3 regions of the Micromonospora sp. CA-111912 genome follow, and region 1 is predicted to be linked to each of the others. Evidence: riboswitches for the same ligand, from Rfam matches in the RefSeq annotation. Region 1 holds a riboswitch; each other region holds the start of a gene.
The links. A riboswitch is a leader RNA that binds a small molecule or an ion and turns the genes downstream of it on or off. The one in region 1 is predicted to bind cobalamin.
Positions count from the first base shown of each region.

Region 2: linked by a shared signal. The riboswitch ahead of bluB (5,6-dimethylbenzimidazole synthase) and the one ahead of ACQPZO_RS19325 ((2Fe-2S) ferredoxin domain-containing protein) in region 1 are both predicted to bind cobalamin.
Region 3: linked by a shared signal. The riboswitch ahead of ACQPZO_RS03245 (ribonucleoside-diphosphate reductase subunit alpha) and the one ahead of ACQPZO_RS19325 ((2Fe-2S) ferredoxin domain-containing protein) in region 1 are both predicted to bind cobalamin.

Region 1 is NZ_CP192007.1:4,649,315-4,656,125, forward strand. Features, by position in the region: gene cobN (cobaltochelatase subunit CobN) at 1-1,930, opposite strand, end outside; gene ACQPZO_RS19325 ((2Fe-2S) ferredoxin domain-containing protein) at 1,927-2,580, opposite strand; cobalamin riboswitch at 2,717-2,897, opposite strand; gene ACQPZO_RS19330 (sulfite reductase subunit beta) at 2,943-3,818, shown strand; gene ACQPZO_RS19335 (precorrin-8X methylmutase) at 3,815-4,480, shown strand; gene ACQPZO_RS19340 (precorrin-2 C(20)-methyltransferase) at 4,477-5,979, shown strand; gene cobM (precorrin-4 C(11)-methyltransferase) at 5,980-6,735, opposite strand; gene cbiE (precorrin-6y C5,15-methyltransferase (decarboxylating) subunit CbiE) at 6,732-6,811, opposite strand, start outside.
Region 2 is NZ_CP192007.1:272,028-278,838, forward strand. Features, by position in the region: gene ACQPZO_RS01300 (serine hydrolase domain-containing protein) at 1-508, opposite strand, end outside; gene ACQPZO_RS01305 (dihydrolipoyl dehydrogenase family protein) at 589-2,043, shown strand; gene ACQPZO_RS01310 (crotonase/enoyl-CoA hydratase family protein) at 2,131-2,898, opposite strand; cobalamin riboswitch at 3,055-3,248, shown strand; gene bluB (5,6-dimethylbenzimidazole synthase) at 3,284-3,928, shown strand; gene ACQPZO_RS01320 (hypothetical protein) at 3,997-4,341, shown strand; gene ACQPZO_RS01325 (Rieske 2Fe-2S domain-containing protein) at 4,514-5,365, shown strand; gene ACQPZO_RS01330 (LysM peptidoglycan-binding domain-containing protein) at 5,402-6,571, opposite strand; gene ACQPZO_RS01335 (hypothetical protein) at 6,588-6,811, opposite strand, start outside.
Region 3 is NZ_CP192007.1:682,058-688,868, reverse strand. Features, by position in the region: gene ACQPZO_RS03245 (ribonucleoside-diphosphate reductase subunit alpha) at 1-2,016, opposite strand, end outside; cobalamin riboswitch at 2,188-2,403, opposite strand; gene ACQPZO_RS03240 (Ig-like domain-containing protein) at 2,709-5,942, shown strand; gene ACQPZO_RS03235 (S8 family serine peptidase) at 6,253-6,811, shown strand, end outside.

The DNA.
Region 1 (6,811 bases):
CGTCGTCGGGTCGCTCCTCCAGCCCGAGGTCGCGGTGCATCTGCGCGGACTGCATGAGCGTCCAGATCTGCTGGCGGATCGCGGGCAGCTTCGCCGGATCCATGGCCGCGACGTTGGCGTGCTCGTCGAGCAGCTGCTCGAGCTCGGCGATGTCGCCGTAGCTCTCGGCACGCGCCATCGGCGGCACGAGGTGGTCGACGATCGTGGCGTGCGCGCGGCGCTTGGCCTGGGCGCCCTCGCCGGGGTCGTTGACGAGGAACGGGTAGATCAGCGGCATGCTGCCGATGGCCGCGTCCGTGGCACACCCGGCCGAGAGCGCGGCGTTCTTGCCCGGCAGCCACTCCATCGAGCCGTGCTTGCCCAGATGCACGACCGCGTGGGCACCGAAGCCGTGCTCGAGCCAGCGGTACGCCGCCAGGTAGTGGTGCGACGGCGGCAGGTCGGGGTCGTGGTAGATCGCGACCGGCTTCTCGCCGAAACCGCGTGGCGGCTGGATGAGGATGACGACGTTGCCCGCGCGCAGCGTGGCCAGCACGATGTCGCCGGCGTCGTCGACGAACAGTGAGCCGGGGGCCTCGCCCCAGGTCTCGACCATGGCGGCACGAAGCTCGTCCGGCAGGTGGGCGGTCCAGCGCAGGTAGTCGTCGCGGCCGATACGCACGTGCGACTCACTGAGCTGGGCCTGCGTGAGCCACTCCTCGTCCTGGCCACCGGCCTCGATCAGCGCGTGGATGAGCGCGTTGCCGGCCGTCGTGTCGGGGTCCTCCCCCTCGACCGGCGGGAGCGGGTCGAGCCCGGGAATCTCGCCGGGCGCACCGAGGTGGTAGCCGGCGTCGCGCATCGCGCGCAGCAGCCGGATCGCCGATACGGGCGTGTCGAGGCCGACGGCGTTGCCGATGCGGCTGTGCTTGGTCGGGTAGGCCGACAGGACAAGGGCCACCCTGCGCTCGGCCGGTGCAACGTGTCGGAGCCGCGCGTGGTTCACTGCGATGCCCGCGACGCGGTCGCACCGCTCGGCGTCGGTCTGGTAGCGCGGCAGACCGTCGGCGTCGACCTCCTTGAACGAGAACGGGACGGTGATGAGCCGGCCGTCGAACTCGGGGATGGCGATCTGGGTCGCGGAGTCGAGCGGGGTGACGCCGTCATCGGACGCCTCCCACTCGGCCTTGCTGGAGGTGAGCGCCAACGCCTGCAGCACGGGGACGTCCAAGGCGCGCAGCCGCTCGACGTTCCAGGACTCGTCGTCGCCGCCGGCGCTGGCGGTGGCGGGCTTGGAGCCGCCGGCGGCGAGCACGGTGACGATGATCGCGTCGAGCGTGGCGAGCTCGGTGAACAGCTCGTCGGGCGCCGCCCGCAGCGAGGAGACGAAGATCGGCACGCCGACGGCCTTGCCGGTCGCGTCGATCGCGTCGGCGAGCTCGTGCGCAAACGCGTTGTTGCCGCTCACCTCGTGTGCCCGGTAGTACAGGATGCCGATCCGTGGCACACCGCTCCCGGCTGCCTGCCGGCCGACGCCCCACTCGGGCAGGACGGCCGGCGGCTCGAAGCCCTCGCCGGTCAGCAGCACCGTGTCGGAGAGAAAGGCGTGCAGCTGACCCAGGTTCTCCGCGCCGCCCTCGGCGAGGTAGCGGTGCGCCTCGGCGCACACGCCGATCGGCACGGTTGACAGCTCCATGAGTGCGGCGTTCGGCGTCCGCTCCCCGCCGAGCACGACCAGGGGACGTCCGGCGTCGCGCACAAGGGCGGCGACGTCCCGCACGTCCTCGGGCGAACCGAGCACGCGCAGCACGACCAGGTCCGCCTCGGCGGTCAGGGCGTCGCGGCGCTCGTCGGTCACCCGGACAGGGTTGGCCCAGGTGTAGTCCGAGCCGCTGGCACGCGCCGACAACAGGTCGGTGTCCGACGTGGACATGAGAGCGATGCGGGTCATGCTTCTCCTTCGGTGGAGATGGTCCGGGAGCCGAGGCGCAGGTCGTCGACCGGGCGGCCGGCGCAAAGGTGCTCGCGGACCAGCCGGGCCGCGTCGCCGGGTCGAACCGGCCCGTACCAGGCGCCGTCGGGGTGAACGACGGCCACGGGGCCGTGATTGCACGGGAACAAGCACCCGGTCTGCGCCATGAGGACGTCGGAGTCGGTGAGCCGGTGCTCGACGAGCGCGCCGACGAGCGCGCGGTAGGTCTCGTCCGCACCTCGGGCGCTGCAGCGCGGGCCGCGGCACAGCAGCAGATGGTGCCGGTACGGCGGGGGCGCGTCCCAGGCCGGTGACGACAACGGCGCCTCGCGGCCGGTGATGGTCCGCTCTCCGAACCGGATGACCGGCGGGTCGATCTGCTGGCGGTGCCAGTGGCCGGCGACGCGTCCCACCCACGAGCGGGCGTAGGTCAGGTCGTCGGTGCTCACCGGCTCGAGGCGAACCTCTCGGACGCCGTCGGCGTGCACCAGGTCGAGCACGTGGGTGAGGGTCGGCTCGCCGCCCTGCAGGAATGCCAGACGGGCACCGGCGGCCTCGGCCGCCTGGCGCAGCACCGCCGGTCGGGCGGCGTCCGGCAGGGCGGTCGCGACGTGGACGAGGACGCTCACGACGTCAGGAGCAGACGAGCCAGGTGGGGGGAACCTGGTGGGAGGATCCGATCTGGTGCGAGCGAGCATAACGAGACACGACGGTCTTCCTTCGTCCGGCGGCCTGTGCGCGAGGCCTGGATGGGCAGGTGTCGCAGACGGGGGTCTGCGGCCAGCAGGTCTTCGGACTCGGGATCAACCGGACGGAGCGCCTTCCCAGACCGTTGGTCCAGTGGCGTCGTGCTCCGCCCGTCACCCTCACCGCTGCGCGTCAGTCCCGGACTCTCACCGGGTTCCCTGGCTCATGGCTGAGTTTGGCTGGCAGGACGAACGTAGCACCGCCGACCGACAGCGCCCGAGACGGGCTCTGGCACGATGGCGCCGTGCCCGAGAGGACCCGCCGCGACCTGTGTCCCGGCCTGCTGCGCCCCTGGATCGCCGACGACGGCGCGCTCGTCCGGGTGCGCGTTCCCGGTGGCGCCGTGACGACCGAGGCGCTCGGCGCACTCGTCCGGGTGGCGCGTGAGCACGGCGACGGCGCGGTCCACCTGACCAGCCGCGCCAACCTCCAGGTGCGCGGCATCGAGCACGACGACGGGTGCCTGCCGGACGCGGTCGTGGACGTGATCATGGCAACCGGGCTCGTGCCGTCGACGTCGCACGAGCGGGTGCGCAACATCTTGGCCTCACCGCTCACCGGACGCAGCGGTGGCCGCGCCGACCTGCGTCCGGTGATCGCTGACCTCGACGCCCGGCTGTGCGCGGAGCCCCTGCTCGCCGCGCTGGCCGGTCGGTTCCTGTTCGTGCTCGACGACGGCCGCGGCGACCTGGTCGAGCGCGACCTGGACCTCGGTCTCGTGGCGCTCGACGCGAGCACCGCGCAGTTGCGCGCCGGGACGTCGTGGGGACCGGTCGTCCCGCTGGACGAGGCCGCTGCGGCGCTGACGACACTCGCCGTGCGGTTCGCCGAGCTCGCCGGTAGCGAACCGAGCTCTCCCTGGCACGTCGAGGAGCTGCCCGGCTCCGGCGCGGCAGTGCTGGGCGCCGTGCTCGAGCGTGCCCCGGGGACCCGGGTGAGCACGCCGCCACCCCCGCTTGGCAGGATCGCGCAGGACGACGGCCGTGTCGCGCTGCACCTGGCGGTCCGCGACGGCCGGGTGGATGCTCGCTTCATGGACCAGGTCCGCGCCCTCGGTGCCGGCGACCTCGTCGTCACGCCACGGCGCACCCTGCTCGTCCCCGATCTGGAGAATGCATGACTTTCGCCCCACCGACGCGCCGCTACGACTACGTCACCGACGGCGCGGTGATCTACGCCGACTCGTTCGCCACCATCCGCGCCGAGGCCGACCTGACGCGCGTCCCGGCCGACGCCGAGAAGGTCGCGGTGCGGATGATCCACGCGTGCGGGCAGACCGACCTGACGCGGGACCTGGTGATCCATCCCGGTCTCGTGACGGCGGCCCGGGCGGCGCTCGATGCGGGAGCGCCGATCCTGACGGACGCGCACATGGTCGCCGCCGGCGTCACCCGCGCCCGGCTGCCCCGCGACAACGAGGTCCGCTGCTTCCTGCGCGAGCCCGAGGTCCCGGCGCTCGCCCGCGCGTGGGGCACGACCCGGTCCGCGGCGGCGGTGTCTCTGTGGGCCGAGCACGTCGAGGGTGCCGTCGTCGCGTTCGGCAACGCCCCCACGGCCCTGTTCCACCTGCTGGAGATGCTGCGTGACGGCGCACCGCGACCGGCCGCGATCATCGGCACGCCGGTGGGTTTCATCGGTGCGGCCGAGTCCAAGCAGGCACTCATCGACCTCGCCGCCGACGCACCCGGGCTCGACGTGCCGTATCTCGTGGTGACCGGGCGTCGCGGCGGCTCGGCGCTGGCCGCCTCGGCGCTCAACGCCCTGGCCCAGGAGGCAGAGTGAGCGGCCGGCTGTTCGGCGTCGGGGTCGGCCCGGGGGATCCCGAGCTCGTCACGCTGAAGGCCGCCCGGCTGATCGGCGCGGCGGACGTCGTCGCCTACCATCAGGGGGTCGGCAAGCAGTCCAACGCGCGCCGCATCGCCGCCGACCTACTCCCGGACGGCGTGATCGAGGAGGCGCTCGTCTACCCGGTGACGACGCAGACCACCGACCACCCGGGCGGGTACGCCGGCGCGATGGCGGACTTCTACGCCGAGTGCGGCGACCGGCTCCGCGCGCACCTGAGGGCGGGCCGCGACGTCGTCGTGCTGGCCGAGGGCGACCCGATGCTCTACGGCTCGTTCATGTACCTGCACGACCGGCTCGCGGACGAGTTCGAGACGCAGGTCGTCGCAGGCGTACCCGCCTTCGCGGCCGCCACGGCCACGACCGCCCTGCCCCTGGTCCGGCAGACCGACGTGCTGACCGTGCTGCCCGGCACGCTTCCCGAGCCGGAGCTGGCCCGGCGCCTCGCCGACACCGACGGCGCCGTGATCATGAAGCTCGGCCGCACGTTCGCCAAGGTCCGCTCGGCGCTCGAACAGGCCGGACGCGTCGAGGGGTCCTGGTACGTCGAGCGGGCGTCGATGGACGCCCAGCGCGTGCTCCCGGTCGCCGACGTGGACCCCGAGACGGTGCCGTACTTCTCGATCGTCCTGGTCCCCGGCGACACCCGTCCCGGTGTGGCGCGCTACGACCGCTCGGTGAGTGAGGTCACCGAGCCCGTCGCCGGTGCCGAAGTCGTCGTCGTGGGCCTCGGTCCCGGTCCCGACCAGTGGCTCTCCCCCGAGGCGTCGCAAGTGCTCGCGGAGGTCGGCCACGTCCTCGGCTACGGACCGTACGTCCAGCGCGTCCCGCAGCGCCCGGGCCTGGTGCGTCACGCGTCCGGCAACACCGTCGAGGTGGACCGGGCCCGCGAGGCGCTCGAGCTGGCGCTCGCCGGTGAGCGCGTCGCGGTCGTCTCCGGCGGCGACGCGGGCATCTTCGGTATGGCGTCAGCGGTGTTCGAGGCCGCGGAGGACCCACGCTACGCGGACGTCGCCGTGCGCGTCGTGCCCGGAATCTCGGCCGTCCAAGCGGTCGCGGCGCGCGCCGGCGCCCCCATCGGCGCTGACTTCGCGGTGCTGAGCCTGTCGGACCGGCTCAAGCCCTGGGACGTCGTGGTGAAGCGACTGCGCGCCGTCGCCGAGGCGGACCTCGTGCTCGCCCTCTACAACCCGCGCTCGCGCTCGCGTACCGAGCAGGTCGCGCAGGCCCGAGCAACGCTGCTGGAGCACAAGTCACCCGAGACCGTCGTAGTCGTGGGTCGCGACGTCGGCCGCGCCGGGGAGAGCCTCACCGTGACGACGCTGGGCGAGCTCGACCCCGAGACCATCGACATGAAGTGCCTGCTGCTCGTCGGCGCCTCGTCGACGCGGGTCACCGCGGCCGGCCGCGTCTGGAGCCCGCGCTTCGTCGCCTAGTCAGCCGCGGGCGCGACGTTCGCGGCTGGCCGCGTACAGGAACGACTCACCGCCGCGGACGCCGGGAGCCAGCGCGGGGCCGACCAGGATGACCGCGGCCTGGCGCAGGCCCGCGGCCTCGACCTGCTCGCCGATGTCGGCCAGTGTGCCGCGCAGGACGAGCTCATCCGGCTGCGTCGCCTTGGACACGACGACGACCGGGCACCCGTCGCCGTAGTACTCGGCCAGCTCGGCGGCCAGCTCGCGGCTGCGAGTGATGGCCAAATGCAGGGCCAGGGTCGCGCCGGTCGCGGCGAACGCGGCGAGCTGCTCCCCCGGCGGCATGACCGTGGAACGGGCCTGAGCGCGGGTGAGCACGACCGACTGGGCGAGCTCGGGGACGGTCAGCTCGGCGCCGACGATCGCCGCGGCAGCCGCGTAGGCGGGCACACCGGGAGTGACGTCCCACGGGACCTGCGCCGCGTCGAGCCGGCGCGCCTGCTCGTGTACCGCGGAGTACAGCGACGGGTCGCCCGAGCACAGCCGCACGACCTCCAGCCCGTCGGCGTGCGCCCGCACCAGGTGGGCGGTGATCTCGTCCAGGTCAAGGTGCTGGGTGTCGACCAGTCGGGCGTCGTCGCGGCAGTGGCCGAGCACGTCGGCGTCGAGGTAGGTGCCCGCATACAGGCACACGTCCGCAACCTCGAGCAGGCGAACCGCGCGCAGCGTGAGCAGGTCGGCGGCGCCGGGTCCGGCCCCGACGAAATGGACGGTCATGACTCTCCCTTGGTGACGGTCCACTGGCTGACGGCACGCGCGGGCGTCCAGCCGGTGAAGCCGCCGAGCGGCTCGG
Region 2 (6,811 bases), 2.9 Mb from region 1:
CCAGGAACCGGCCCACCGGCCGCCCGTCCACCCGCCGCACCAGCTCGCCCACCAGGTGCCCGTACGTCCAGGCGTGCTCGCCCGCGACCGTCCCCGGCTCCCACTGCGGCTCGGCGGCGGCCAGGTCGGCGCAGAGCAGGTCCCAGTCGGCGACCGCCCCGGCCGGGCGGGGCACCGGAAACGCCGGCAGCCCGGCGGTGTGGCTGAGCACCTGCCGGACGGTGGCCGGGGCGCGGAACCCCGGCCAGTGGTCGGCGACCGGGTCGTCGAGGTCGAGCCGGCCCCGGTCGACCAGCGCCAGCAGGCACAGCGCGGCCACCGGCTTGCCGACCGAGTACACGTTGACCAGGGTGTCCGGAACCCACTGCCGACCCGGCCGGCCGGCGCCGGCGACGAGGTCGACGACCGGCCGGCCGTCGTACCAGACGGCGAGGCCGGCCCCCGTCTCCCGGCCGGCGGAGAACAGGTCGTGGAAGCAGTCCCGGACCGGGCCGAAGTGTGGGCGCATCCGGCCACGGTAGGGGAACCCGCGGGCGCCGACACGGCGACACGATGCGGTGCGGTGGCGCGGTGCGGAATGCTGGCGGCATGGTGGAACCGGAACCGGAACTGGTGGACGTGGTCGTGGTCGGGCTCGGCGTCGGCGGCGAGGAGGTGGCCGGGCGCCTCGCCGAGGCGGGTCTCGACGTCGTCGGCATCGAGCGGAGCCTCGTCGGCGGGGAGTGCCCCTACTGGGGGTGCATCCCGAGCAAGATGATGATCCGGGCGGCGAACGCGGTCGCCGAGGCCCGGCGGGTCAACGAGTTCGCCGGCACGGCCCAGGTCCAGCCGGACTGGGCGCCGGTGGCGAAGCGGATCCGCGCGGAGGCCACCGACACCTGGGACGACCGGGTCGCAGTGGAACGGTTCACCGGCAAGGGCGGCCGGTTCGTGCGCGGCAGCGGCCGGCTCGACGGCCCCGGCCGGGTACGCGTCGGCGACCAGGTCTTCCAGGCCCGGCACGGGATCGTGCTCGGCACCGGCACCCGGCCCTCCGTGCCACCGATCGCCGGGCTCGCCGACACCCCGTACTGGACGAACCACCAGGCCGTCGAGGTCGAGGAGCTGCCTGGGTCGCTGCTCGTGCTCGGCGGCGGCGCGATCGGGCTGGAGCTGGCCCAGGTCTTCGCCCGGTTCGGGGTGGCGGTGACAGTGGTCGAGGCGGCGGACCGGGTGCTCGCCGTCGAGGAGCCCGAGGCGTCCGAGGTGGCCGCCGCAGCGTTGCGCGCGGACGGGGTGCGGATCTCCACCGGGGTGAAGGCCGAACGGGTCGACCACGACGGGCGGGCGTTCACCCTGGGCGCGGCCGGTGGCGTCGAACTCACCGCCGAGAAGCTGCTGGTGGTGACCGGCCGGCGGGCGCACCTCGACGAGCTGGGGCTGGACGGCGTCGGGGTGGACCCGTCCCAGCGGTACCTCGCCGTCGACGACCGGATGCGTGCCGCCGAGGGCCTCTGGGCGGTCGGCGACCTGACCGGCGAGGGCGCGTTCACCCACATCGCCATGTACCAGGCGGCCATCGTGGTCGCCGACGTGCTCGACCACGTCCGGCGGGCGCGGTCCGGCCCGGACGCCAGCGGCACCGCCAGCGCGGTCGGCGGCGCGGCGAGCACGGCGGGAGCCGGGATCGCCGGCGGCGTGCCGCACGCCGACTACCGGGCGCTGCCCCGGGTCACCTTCACCGACCCCGAGGTGGGCGCGGTCGGGCTGACCGAGCGGCAGGCCCGCGAGCGCGGCATCAACGTGCAGGTCGGCGTGAGTCAGCTCGGCTCGTCCACCCGGGGCTGGATCCACCGGGCCGACGGACTGATCAAGCTGGTCGCCGACGCCGACCGGGGCGTCCTGGTCGGCGCGACCTCGGTCGGCCCGGCCGGCGGCGAGGTGCTGTCGGGCCTGGTGGTGGCGGTGCACGCGGCGGTCCCGCTGACCCAGCTCCGGAACATGATCTACGCGTATCCGACGTTCCACCGCGCCATCGAGGACGCCCTGCGCAACCTGAGGTAGGCCGCCGCCGGTTCCCTGATCGTCCGACGCGCACGGGTCGTGCCGGGTGCGGTGCGGACGGTCAGGGGGCGGGTGCGGTGCGGACGGTCAGGGAGCCGCGGGTGCGCCGTGCCGGCCGGCGCCCGCGGCGAAGCGGGCCGCACCCGCCGCCGCGTCGGCCGCCAGCGACTCCGCGCCGTGGGCCAGCTCGACCGCGAAGGCCTCCGGCTCGGTCAGGTTGGCGCCGGCCAGCACCGCCGCCCGGTCGTTGCGCAGGCAGGTCTGCGGGTGGCGGGCGATCCCGGCGGCCAGCCGCTCGGCCTCCACCCGGGCCTCACCCGGCGCGACCAGCCGGTTCACCAGACCCATCGCGTACGCCTCCTCGGCCGGCACCGGTCGGCCGGTGAGGATCAGGTCCATCGCCCGGCTCTCGCCGATCAGCCTGGGCAGCCGGAAGGTCCCCCCGTCGACCAGCGGCACCCCCCAGCGCCGGCAGAAGACCCCGAGCACCGCGTCGGACTCGGCCACCCGCAGGTCGCACCAGAGGGCCAGTTCCAGCCCGCCGGCCACGGCGTACCCGGAGATCGCCGCGATCACCGGCTTGGACAGTCGCATCCGTGTCGGGCCCATCGGACCGTCGCCGTCGGGCTCGACCCGGTTGCCGCCGGGGGTGCCGATCGCCTTTAGGTCCGCCCCGGCGCAGAACGTCCCGCCCGCCCCCCAGAGCACGGCCACCGCCGCCTCCGGGTCGGCGTCGAAGGTGCGGAACGCGTCGGCCAGGGCCCGGGCGGTCAACCCGTCGACGGCGTTGCGGGCCGCCGGCCGATCCAGGATCACCGTGGTCACGGCCCCGGCGCTTTCGACCCGTACCCCCATCGGCGTCCCTCCCGGTCGGACGGCTCGACCCTCGGCCGTGCCCTCGGGGCGGTGGCGGCCACCCCCGACATCGACCGTAGTGGCCCGCCCGTCCCGACGGCGCACGGGCGGAGCCGGGCCGGCCGCCACCGGACGGCGCGCTAGCATCGGCGGCGGCACGATCATGCGAGGTGTCCCGCAGTTGCGGGGAGAATCGGGAAGCCGGTGGGAACCCGGCACGGGCCCGCCGCGGTGACCGGGGAGCCGCCGTCCACGCGCGTCACGCGCAGCCACTGGCCGCACGGCTGGGAAGGCGGACGGTCGGGCGTCGATCCGGGAGTCCGAAGACCGACCTCGCGTCTGGTGCTCACCCACAGGGTGGGCCGAGCGCAGCGGGAGCCTGCCTGTGGACATGTACGACGCCATCCACCGCCGCCGGGATGTCCGGGCCGAGTTCACCGGGGGGCCGGTGCCGACGGACACCCTGCACCGGATCCTCGACGCGGCACACGCCGCGCCCAGCGTCGGCTACTCGCAGCCGTGGGACTTCGTCCTGGTCCGGGACGCGGGGACCCGCAGCCGGTTCCACGAGCACGTACGGGCCGAACGGGACACGTTCGCCGCCACCCTCGACGGCGAGGCGGCCGAGCGGTTTTCCCGGATCAAGATCGACGGAGTGCTGGAGTCGACCCTGTCGATCGTGGTCACCTACGACCCGACACGGGGTGGCCCGGGCGTCCTCGGGCGGCACGCCATCGCCGACGCCGGGCTCTACTCGGTTTGCCTGGCCATCCAGAACCTGTGGCTCGCCGCCACCGCCGAAGGGCTCGGCGTCGGCTGGGTCTCCTTCTTCCGGGAGCCGTTCCTGGCCGGGCTGCTCGGCATCCCGGACGGCATCCGGCCGGTGGCGTGGCTCTGCCTCGGACCGGTCACCCACCTGGCGACCGTGCCGGACCTGGAACGGCACGGGTGGCGGCGGAAGCGACCCCTCGCCGAGGCGGTGCACCACGACCGTTGGGCGGCAACCGACCGGCGAACGGATGATTCATGAACCTCGATTACTGAGATAGCGTGACGTTCACTCTAAGTCCTTGACCCGCTACGCTCGGGAGGATCTTCATGCGTGCCACCGTCAGGGTCCTGCTCGCCTCCGTTCTCACCACCCTCGGCCTGACCGCCATCGTCGCCACCCCGGCCCTGGCCAGCGCCCCCGCGCCCTTCTGCGAGTCCGGCGCGTCGCAGTTCTACTGCGACGCCACCAGCACCGGCACGACGACCTGGACGGTCACCTGGTACTCCGGCAGCGTTGGTACCTTCACGACCGCCGGACCGACCCTCTTCGCCGGCTGCCCCTTCTCCAACATCGGCCTGCCGGTGCGGGTCAGCTACAGCTACTTCGACGGCAGCACCACCCAGTACAGCGACACCGGTAGGTTCACCTGCCGCAGCGGCCCCTGGCAGTAGCCGCGCAGCCGGCCCGGTCCGGCGGCGAGGGCTCCCGTCGCCGCCCGGGCAGGTGACGTGCGGGTGCGGCGGCGGTGCCGGCCGCGTCCCCGGACTGCCGGTCGACACCTACGGCGGCAGGCTCGTCACCGCCGACCGGTTTGCGACCGCTTCTGCCGGGAAGTCGGACGGGATGCGGGCACTCTTGACGAGAATCGAACAGAATTCGGCGCTGGACCGGGTCGGGGACCGGTTGCAGCGCGCCGTCCAGGCCACCATCCGCCCGCAGCGGGTACGCGACCTGCTGCACGGCGTCTTCCTCGGGCATCCGCTGCACCCGGCGCTGGTGCAGGTGCCGGTGGGCGCCTGGATCAGCGCCGCCGTGCTGGACCTCATGCCCGGTCAGCGTCGGGCGGCCACCACGCTGGTCGGGCTGGGCACGGTCGGCGCCCTCCCGGCGGCGGTCGCCGGGCTGAACGACTGGGCGGCCCTCACCCGGGACCAGCGCCGGGTCGGTCTGGTGCACGCCGCCTCCAACACCGTCGGCCTGGCCCTGTACGCGGGCTCGCTGGCCGCCCGGCTGAGTGGGCGGCACGGGACCGGGCGGGCGCTGGCGTACCTCGGGCTGACCGCGGCGAGCGCGGGGGCGTACGTCGGGGGGCACCTGGCGTACAAGCAGGGTGCCCAGGTCAACCAGAGCGTGTCCGAGCTGCACCGGATCAGCGAGGGCTGGCACCCGCTGGCAGACCTGGCCGGGCTGCCGCAGCGGAAGCTGGTCACCCGCGAGGTGGACGACGTCTCGGTCATCCTCTACCGGCACGGCGACGAGGTCACCGTGATGCTGGAGCACTGCCCGCACCAGGGCGGTCCGCTCGGCGAGGGCGAGGTCGCCGAGATCGACGGGCACGCCTGCGTGGTCTGCCCGTGGCACGGCAGCGCGTTCCGGCTCAACGGCGGCGAGGTCATGCACGGGCCGTCCGGGAACGACCAGCAGATCCTGCCGACCCGGGTGGTCGACGGGGTGTTGCAGGCCCGGCTGCCCTGAGCGTTCCCGCGCCGGCCGTCGACCCGCTCTCCGGCGTCAGTTCCGGCGGTGCCGACCGGAGACCAGGGCCCGCGCGCCGGCAGCGGCCCGGGCGATGCCCGGCCGGCGGCGCAGCCCGAGGACCGCGCCGATCTGCGCCCCGACGATGCTGGCCACGGCGAGCACCGCCGAGACCGCGAGCGGACGGTTCACCTGGTCCTCCTCGCTCGCCCGGGACGCCCCGGCGGCCATCGCCGGCTGCGGCCCGGAGGGCGGCTGGGCCACCTGCTGACTGCTGCGGGTCGACTCGGCCGACGGCTGGGCGGCCGACGGCGCGGGTGCCGGGCGGCTGGCCTGCGGCGTCGCGGGTGGCGTCGCCGGGGTCGCCGGAGCTTCGGCGGCCGGCGGGGTGGCCGGGGTCGCCGGCGGGGGAGTGACCGCGCCGCCGGGGGCGGGGGCCGTGGGCCGGACCACCAGCCGGCCGGTGGCGTGCGTACGGGCCCCGGCGTCGCCCGCGCCGTCGGGCAGCCTGATGAGCTGCCCCGGGCGGATCCGGTCCGGGTCGTGCAGCCGGTTCAGTTTCGCCACGTCCCGGTACCGGTCGAAGTCGTCGAGGTAGCGCTCGGCGACCTCGCCCAGGTAGTCGCCCTTCGCCACCCGGTACACCGTCGGCTCCACCGGCTCGGGTAGCTGGGCCGCCGTGGTGACCACGACCGGCGGCGCCGTCGGCGCGCCGACCGGGAGCGTCGCGGTCACCGGGCGCGCCGCCGGCACCGCCGCGGCGACGGCCGGCTGTGCCCCCGTCGGGTACGGGCCGGCCAGCACCGTCGCCGCGCTGGCCGCAGCCGGGCTCGCCGCGATGATCAGGGCCACCGACCCGACCAGCGCCGCTGCGGCCCGCTGCTGCCGGCTGATCCCGGGCAGCCGGGGTGCCGGCCGGCGCAGCGACTGCGCGCCCAACTCCACGAGCACAGAGAAGGCGAAGGTGGCCCAGCCGAACCAGCCGACCAGGGCCAGCGCCCGCAGGAACAGTTGGCCGTCGTCCCGGCTGGTCAGCGTGACGCCGATCTCGGCGAGGGTGGGTACGTGGTCGGGGAGCGGGTTGCCGGCGAACGCGATCAGCGCCACCGGCCCCCCGACCAGCACCGCGATCAGCACGACCAGCGCGCCGAACCCGGTGAGGACCTGTCCGGTCCGCCGTGCGGCGGAGCGACCCGGTGCGGCCATGGCGTTCCTTCCCTTCCTACGGGTCCTCGGTGAGGGCCCGCGCGGTGGCCTCACCGGAGACGGTGACGGTGTTGCCGAAGCCGAAGAAGCCGAGCATGTACCGGTCGTAGGTGACCGTGACGTGCACCCGGACGAGGGTCTCCCCGCCGACGACCGGGAACTCGACGGAGGAGGCGGTCACGTCCGCCGCGGCGAGGTAGCTGTTCACCGCGGCCCTGGCGGCCACCTGGTCGATCACCT
Region 3 (6,811 bases), 3.3 Mb from region 1:
CTCGGCGCGCTTGATCGCCGAGCGGACCTGGTCGGTCCACAGGCCGCGGGCCTTCAGTTCGCGTACGAGGGCGGTGTTTACCTGGAGGAACTCCCCGGACAGGGTCTCGCGCTTGAACAGGTTGGACACCTGCGGCTCGATGCACTCGTAGCAGCCGGCGATGGAGGCGATGGTGGCGGTCGGGGCGATCGCCACCAGCAGCGAGTTGCGCAGGCCGTGCGCGGCGACGCGCTCCCGCAGCGCCGTCCAGCGCTGCGCCTGACTGCCCGTGACGCCCCACAGGTCCGGCTGGAGCTGGCCGCGTGCCGCCCGGGTCTCGGCGAAGGCCGGGTGGGCGCCGAAGCGTTCCGCCAGGTCGGCGGAGGTCTCCAGGGCGGTCAGGTACAGCTCCTCGCTGATCCGGGTGGACAGCTCCCGGGCTGCCGGGGAGTCGAACGGCAGCCGCAGGGCGAAGAACACGTCCTGCAGGCCCATCAGGCCGAGGCCGACCGGCCGCCAGCGGGGGTTGCTCGCCGCGGCCTGCGGGGTCGGGTAGAAGTTGATGTCGATGACCCGGTCGAGGAACGTCACGGCGGTGCGGACGGTGGCGCGCAGCCGTTCCCAGTCGATGCCGCCGTCGGCGAGGTGGGCGGCGAGGTTGACCGAGCCGAGGTTGCACACGGCGGTCTCGGCGTCGCTGGACACCTCGACGATCTCGGTGCACAGGTTGGACAGGTGCACCACGTTGCCCGGCTCGGCGGTCTGGTTGCACAACCGGTTCGCGGCGTCCTTGAACGTCATCCACCCGTTGCCGGTCTGTGCGAGGGTCCGCATCATCCGCCCGTACAGCTCCCGCGCCGGCACCTGCCGCACGTACCGGCCCTGCGCCTCGGCCGCCCGGTACGCCGCGTCGAACTCGTCCCCCCACAGGTCCGGCAGCTCCGGCACCACGTCCGGGTCGAACAGCGACCACATCCCGTCGGCCTCCACCCGGCGCATGAACTCGTCCGGGACCCAGTTGGCCAGGTTCAGGTTGTGGGTGCGCCGGGCGTCCTCACCGGTGTTGTCCCGCAGTTGCAGGAACTCCTCGATGTCCGGGTGCCACGGCTCCAGGTAGACGCAGGCCGCGCCCTTGCGCCGGCCGCCCTGGTTGACCGCCGCCACCGAGGCGTCCAGCGTCCGCAGCCACGGCACGATCCCGTTGGACTGCCCGTTGGTGCCCCGGATCAACGCGCCCCGCGACCGGACCCGGGAGAACGCGATGCCGATGCCGCCGGCGAACTTCGACAGGTTCGCCACCTGCGCGTACCGCTGATAGATCGAGTCCAGTTCGTCGCGCGGGGAGTCGACCAGGTAGCAGGAGGACATCTGGGTGTGCCGGGTGCCGGAGTTGAACAACGTCGGCGAACTCGGCAGGTACGCCAGGCTCGACATCAACCGGTAGAACTCGATCACCTCGTCCGGGGCGTGGGACAGGCCGCAGGCCACCCGCAGCAACCAGTACTGCGGGGTCTCCACCACCAGCCGGCTCGTCGGATGGCGCAGCAGGTACCGGTCATGGACCGTGCGCAACCCGAAGTACTCGAACCGCAGGTCACCGTGGGGGTCGACGGCGTCATCGAGCTGCGTGGCGTTGGCGGCGACGAACGCGGCGGTGCCGCCGCCGATGAGGCCCTCGACGTGTCCCCGTCGGATCGCCTCGCTGAACGACCCGATGCCCTGCCTGCGGACCTCCTTGTCGATGTAGCCGGCCAGCAGGCGGGCGGCCAGCCGCGAGTACTGCGGCTCCTCACCGATCATCTCGGCAGCGGTCTGGATGGACAGCCGGTCCAGCTCGGCGGTCGTCGCGCCGTCGTACAGGCCGCTGATCGTCCGTGTCGCCACCCGCAACGGGTCGACGTCGGCGAGGCCGACCGTCCACCGCTCGACCGCTCGGACGATCCTGTTGACATCGACCGGTTCGGTGCCGCCGTCGCGCTTGCGGACGCGCATCTGCGTCCGCCGCGGGCCCGGTAGGGCTGCCTCGTCGGCCGTCATGCCCTCGACCGGGACAACCTCGGTGACTGCCACCACTCACTCCTCGCGGGCTCGAGACCTGATGGCCTTCGGACGCGTGGAGACAGACACCGGCGGACGTCACGCCGGCGGGGCGCGGGTCAGGTGGCGTCGGCCGTCCCACGCGGCCTCGGACCGCCGCCCACCCCGGTATGGGTGCGCGGCGCGCTGGCAGGTCTTCGGACTCGCGGGCGTGACCGGGCTCACCGGTCTTCTACTGGCCGTCGCTTCCCAGGCCGCTGGCGGCCCAGTGCTGATGACGGCGGTCGTTCCCACTCACCGCTGCGGGGCAGTCCCGGATTTCCACCGGGTTCCCTCTTGCCTCGACCGCCCCGGATGAGCGGCCGAACCAGCTACGGTCGACACCATATATAGGGACTACGGCGTTGTCACACCCCACATGTCGAGTCCGGGCGTGTCGGAGACCGGGGCGGTGAAGCCTCGTCGATTTGTTCGGCGCAGCGACCGAGCCGATTGGTGGAGCGGGTCTGGATCCAAGGGCGGCGGACCCGGCCGGTAGGACCGGAACGGATGTCGACCGGTCGGGTTTCCGACGGGCATCCGTACACAAGGGATGGTGACCTCCTACGGTGACTTCCGGCACGCCAGGAAATGGACGTCGCCGGGAATCGACCCGGCGACGCGATTCAGGCGTTTTACAGGGGGTTGTCTCGATGCACGTTCGGAGCCGCGCCATCGCGGGTCTGGTCGCCGGGGCTGTGCTGTTGACAGGCCAACCGGCGGCTGCGGGCACTGTGCAGGGCAGTGCCGCCGACGAGGTCGCGAGCACCAGTGCTCGCGTCGCCACGGGAACGATCGGCGGCGATGCGACGCGCACGGCCGTCCGCACGGCCTCGTCACTGTCGGTGCCGGGACACACCGGGCTGGTTCCCAGCACGCCGCGCAATGACGTACCGAGGATCACCGACGGCGAGATCACCGACATCGAGGTGATCGGCAACCGGGTCTTCATCGCCGGCTCCTTCACCGCGATCGCCAACGTCGGCGGGACGCCGGTGGCGCAGCCGTCGCTGGCTTCTTACAACATCGACACGGGCCTGGTTGACACCGGCTTCCGGCCGACGTTCGACGGATCCGTCGAGGCCGTCGAGGCCTCGCCGGACGGCTCGTCGCTCTACGTCGCCGGCTCGTTCAACACGGTCGGTGGCCTGACGAAGCGCAAGATCGTACGGCTCGACCCGGTCACCGGCGCTCCGATCGCGGCGTTCACCGCGCAGGGGAACGGGCGCGCGACCGCTCTGGCCGTGAGCAACACCGCGGTGTACGTGGGCGGCCAGTTCACGAAGGTGAACAGCGTGAACCGCGGCGGGCTGGTCGCGCTCAACCCGACGACGGGGGCGGTGGACAGCGGGTTCAACCTGCCCCTGACCGGCGGCATCGGCGTCGGCGGCATGCTCACCGTGCAGCAGCTCAAGCTGACGCACAACGGCAGCAGGCTGCTGGTCGTGCACACCGGTCGCCAGATCGCCGGTCAGGACCGCTACGGCGTCGGTCTCGTCGACACCGCCACCAAGGCCCTCCTGCCGTGGCGCACCCGCCTGTGGGAGGACAACCTCTCCTTCGTCGGCGGCATCCAGCGGGTCTTCGCCGGTGACGTCGCGCCGGACGACTCCTACTTCGTCGTCACCAGCGGTTCGGGAGGCGATCGCCCGCCGATCAACGACACGGCGATCGCGTTCCCGGTGACCGGCGCCGACCACGTCGAGCCGATCTGGGTGTCGCGTCACTTCGACAGCATCTACTCGGTCGCCATCACCGAGACGGCCGTGTACGTCGGCGGCCACTTCAGTTGGCAGGAATCGCCGACCTCCAACGTCCCGTGGCCCGGCCTGGACAACGTCGGGTACGGCACGGGTCAGGGCCTGAGCGGCTACGGTCTCGGCGACCAGGTGGTCCGCCGTGACCACCTCGGCGCACTCGACCCGGCCACGGGCACGGCGATCGAGTGGAACCCGGGTTCCAGCTCGTACGAGGGGGAGAAGGCGATGCTGGCCACCCCGCGCGGCCTCTTCGTCGGTGGCGACGGCAACACCAAGGGCGGCCTGTCGGTGGGGCGGGTCGGGTTCTTCGACCTCACCCGGGCACCGGCGCCCTCGCCGGTCGACACGACGGTCGTCACGCCCATCGAGGGGGCGGTCAAGCAGGCCAACGCGCCGTTCGCGCTCGGCGGGCAGGCGACCTCTCCGGCCGGCGTCACCAAGGTCGGGATCGAGATCCAGAACCGGGGTTCCAAGAAGTACCTGCAGGACGACCTCACGACGTGGGGCGCCGCCAACAGCATCAACGCGACGGTCGCAGCGGTGAACTCCGCCTCGACCTCGTGGTCCCTCACCGTGTCGCTGCCCGTCGGCGAATATCAGGTCCAGGCGAAGACGTTCGGCAACAACGGCCAGGCCGATGCCTCGAAGGCCGTCAAGAAGATCGAAACCTTCAGCTTCGACGACCTGCCGCCGACCACGAAGATCACCTCACCGCCCGCCGGCCTGGTCGCCGCTCAGAGCTTCGTCGCGACCGGCACCGCCAGCGACGACAAGGGCGTCAGCGCGATGACGTACTCGTTCCGCAGGTCGGACAACCAGTACCTCCAGGACGACGGGACGGCCGCACCGGTCTACAACACCTTCCGGGGCGAGCCGGACGTCATCGGCGCGTTGTCGACCACCTGGCAGTTCGAGGTGGCCCTCCCCACCGAGGGCGAGTGGAAGATGACGGCCACCGCCATCGACAACGCCGGTCAGGGTGACCTGCGCGGCGACACCCGGGACTGGATCATCTCGGCGACCGGCGTCGCGCCGTCGGTGGCCGTCAGCACCCCCACGCCGATGACGCCGCCCACCGCCGCCGCGCCGATCACCGTCGCGCCGGGCGGCTCGATCACGTTCTCGGGGACCGCCGGCGACGACGGCACCCTGAAGTCGGTCGAGGTCTATTTGCGCAACAACACCACGCGCGAGGCGCTGGCGGCCGACGGCACGTGGGGCGCCGACTCGATCGCGGCGTACCACCGGGTCTCACCGATCAACCTGAATGCCCCGTCGTACAACTGGTCGTACACCACCGTGCCGCTCACGCCCGGCGTGTACGACTTCCGGGTACGGGCCACCGACAACCTGGGCCTGAGCACGACGACCGCCAATCTGGGCCGGCTCACCGTCACCGCCCAGGTGCCCGGTGACGCCTTCCCGAACGGCCTGTTGAACTTCACCGGCGTCGACCAGAACGTCGACCAGTTGCACCTCAACCTGGCCGGCAGCGCGACCGACAACAACGGCGTGCAGAGCATGCGGGTGGCGCTGCGCGACCTGGACACCGGCCGGTACGTACAGCCGAACGGCACCATGGCGGCGAGCTTCGCCACGGTGAACGCCACCCTCGCCTCACCCGGCGCGACGAGCACCACGTTCGCCCTGTCGATCGACCTGCCGACCAAGGGTGAGTACAGCGTCGAGGCGTGGGCCGTCGACACGGCGGGCCAGCAGGACGGTTCGACCTCCGGCGCCACCGCTCGGTACCTCGTGTATCCGGGCGATCTCGACCCACGGCTGGAGCCGAGCCTCACCCCGCAGGACGGCGAGGTCTACCCGGACTCGCGGATCGTGGTCTCCGGACGTGCCGTGGACGATGTCGGGATGCTCCGGGTGGACGTCCAGATCGTCAACGGCGCCGGCCAGGGGATGAACGCCTCCGGTGTGTTCAGCACGCCGTCCGTCCCGGGCAACTTCCCCTGGATCTCGGTCTTCCTCACCAGCCCGGGATCCCCGGGGTCGAACTTCGCGTACACGTCACCGGTGATCCCGGCGGGTGCCTACACCGTCTCGGTCCGGGGGACCGACAACTACGGGCAGCTGCAACAGCCGCCGAAGATCGTCCCCGTGACCGTCAGCTGAACCGATCGGCCGCAGGCCGATCTGCTCCGGGAAGCGCTCCTGCCCCCACAGCGGATCGGTCTGCGGCCCCGTACCGTCGACACGCTCCCGGCCAGGCCGCCACGGCCTGGCCGGCTGCCGTCGCCAGATCTTGATACACACGGAAACAATAATTATCAACCCACGTCAAAAAGACTTCCATCAATCGATGGACGCATTTCCGCCAATCGCCATCAAGCCAACCTCGCAGTACGATCCCGAAAACCGATCAGACCATTCCATCGGCGTCACGAGCACGATGGAATGGCCGGAGCAGAGGGATGGCGCAGAGATGAGACTCCGCCACAGGACGATCTTCACCCACACCCGTCGACCCGGGCTGGCCGCCATGGCCGTCCTCGCCACCACCGCCCTGGCCGCCACCATGCTCGCCGGTCCGGCGTCTTCGGCACCCGCTGCGGAGCCGACGTCAGGTGCGATCGGCGAGATCCTGGGCGCCGGCAGTGCGACGGCGGTTCCCGGCAGCTACATCGTGACGCTCAAGGAGAGCGCGGTCGGCAGCCGATCCACGGTGTCCAGCGCGGTCAGCGGCCTGGCCGGCCGGTACGGCGTGAGCCCGGACCAGGTCTGGGGCGACGCCCTGGACGGCTTCTCCATGCGGGCGTCGGAGGCGGTCGCCCGCCGGCTGGCCGCCGACCCGGCGGTGGCCCAGGTGGAGCAGGACCGGTTGACCATGTTGGCCACCACGCAACTGAACGCGCCGTGGAACCTGGACCGGATCGACGCACCGCTTGGGCTCAACGGCGCCTACAGTTACGTCAGCCAGGGCACCGGAGTCAGGGCGTACATCGTCGACTCCGGGATCTACATCGGGCACCAGGATTTCGGCG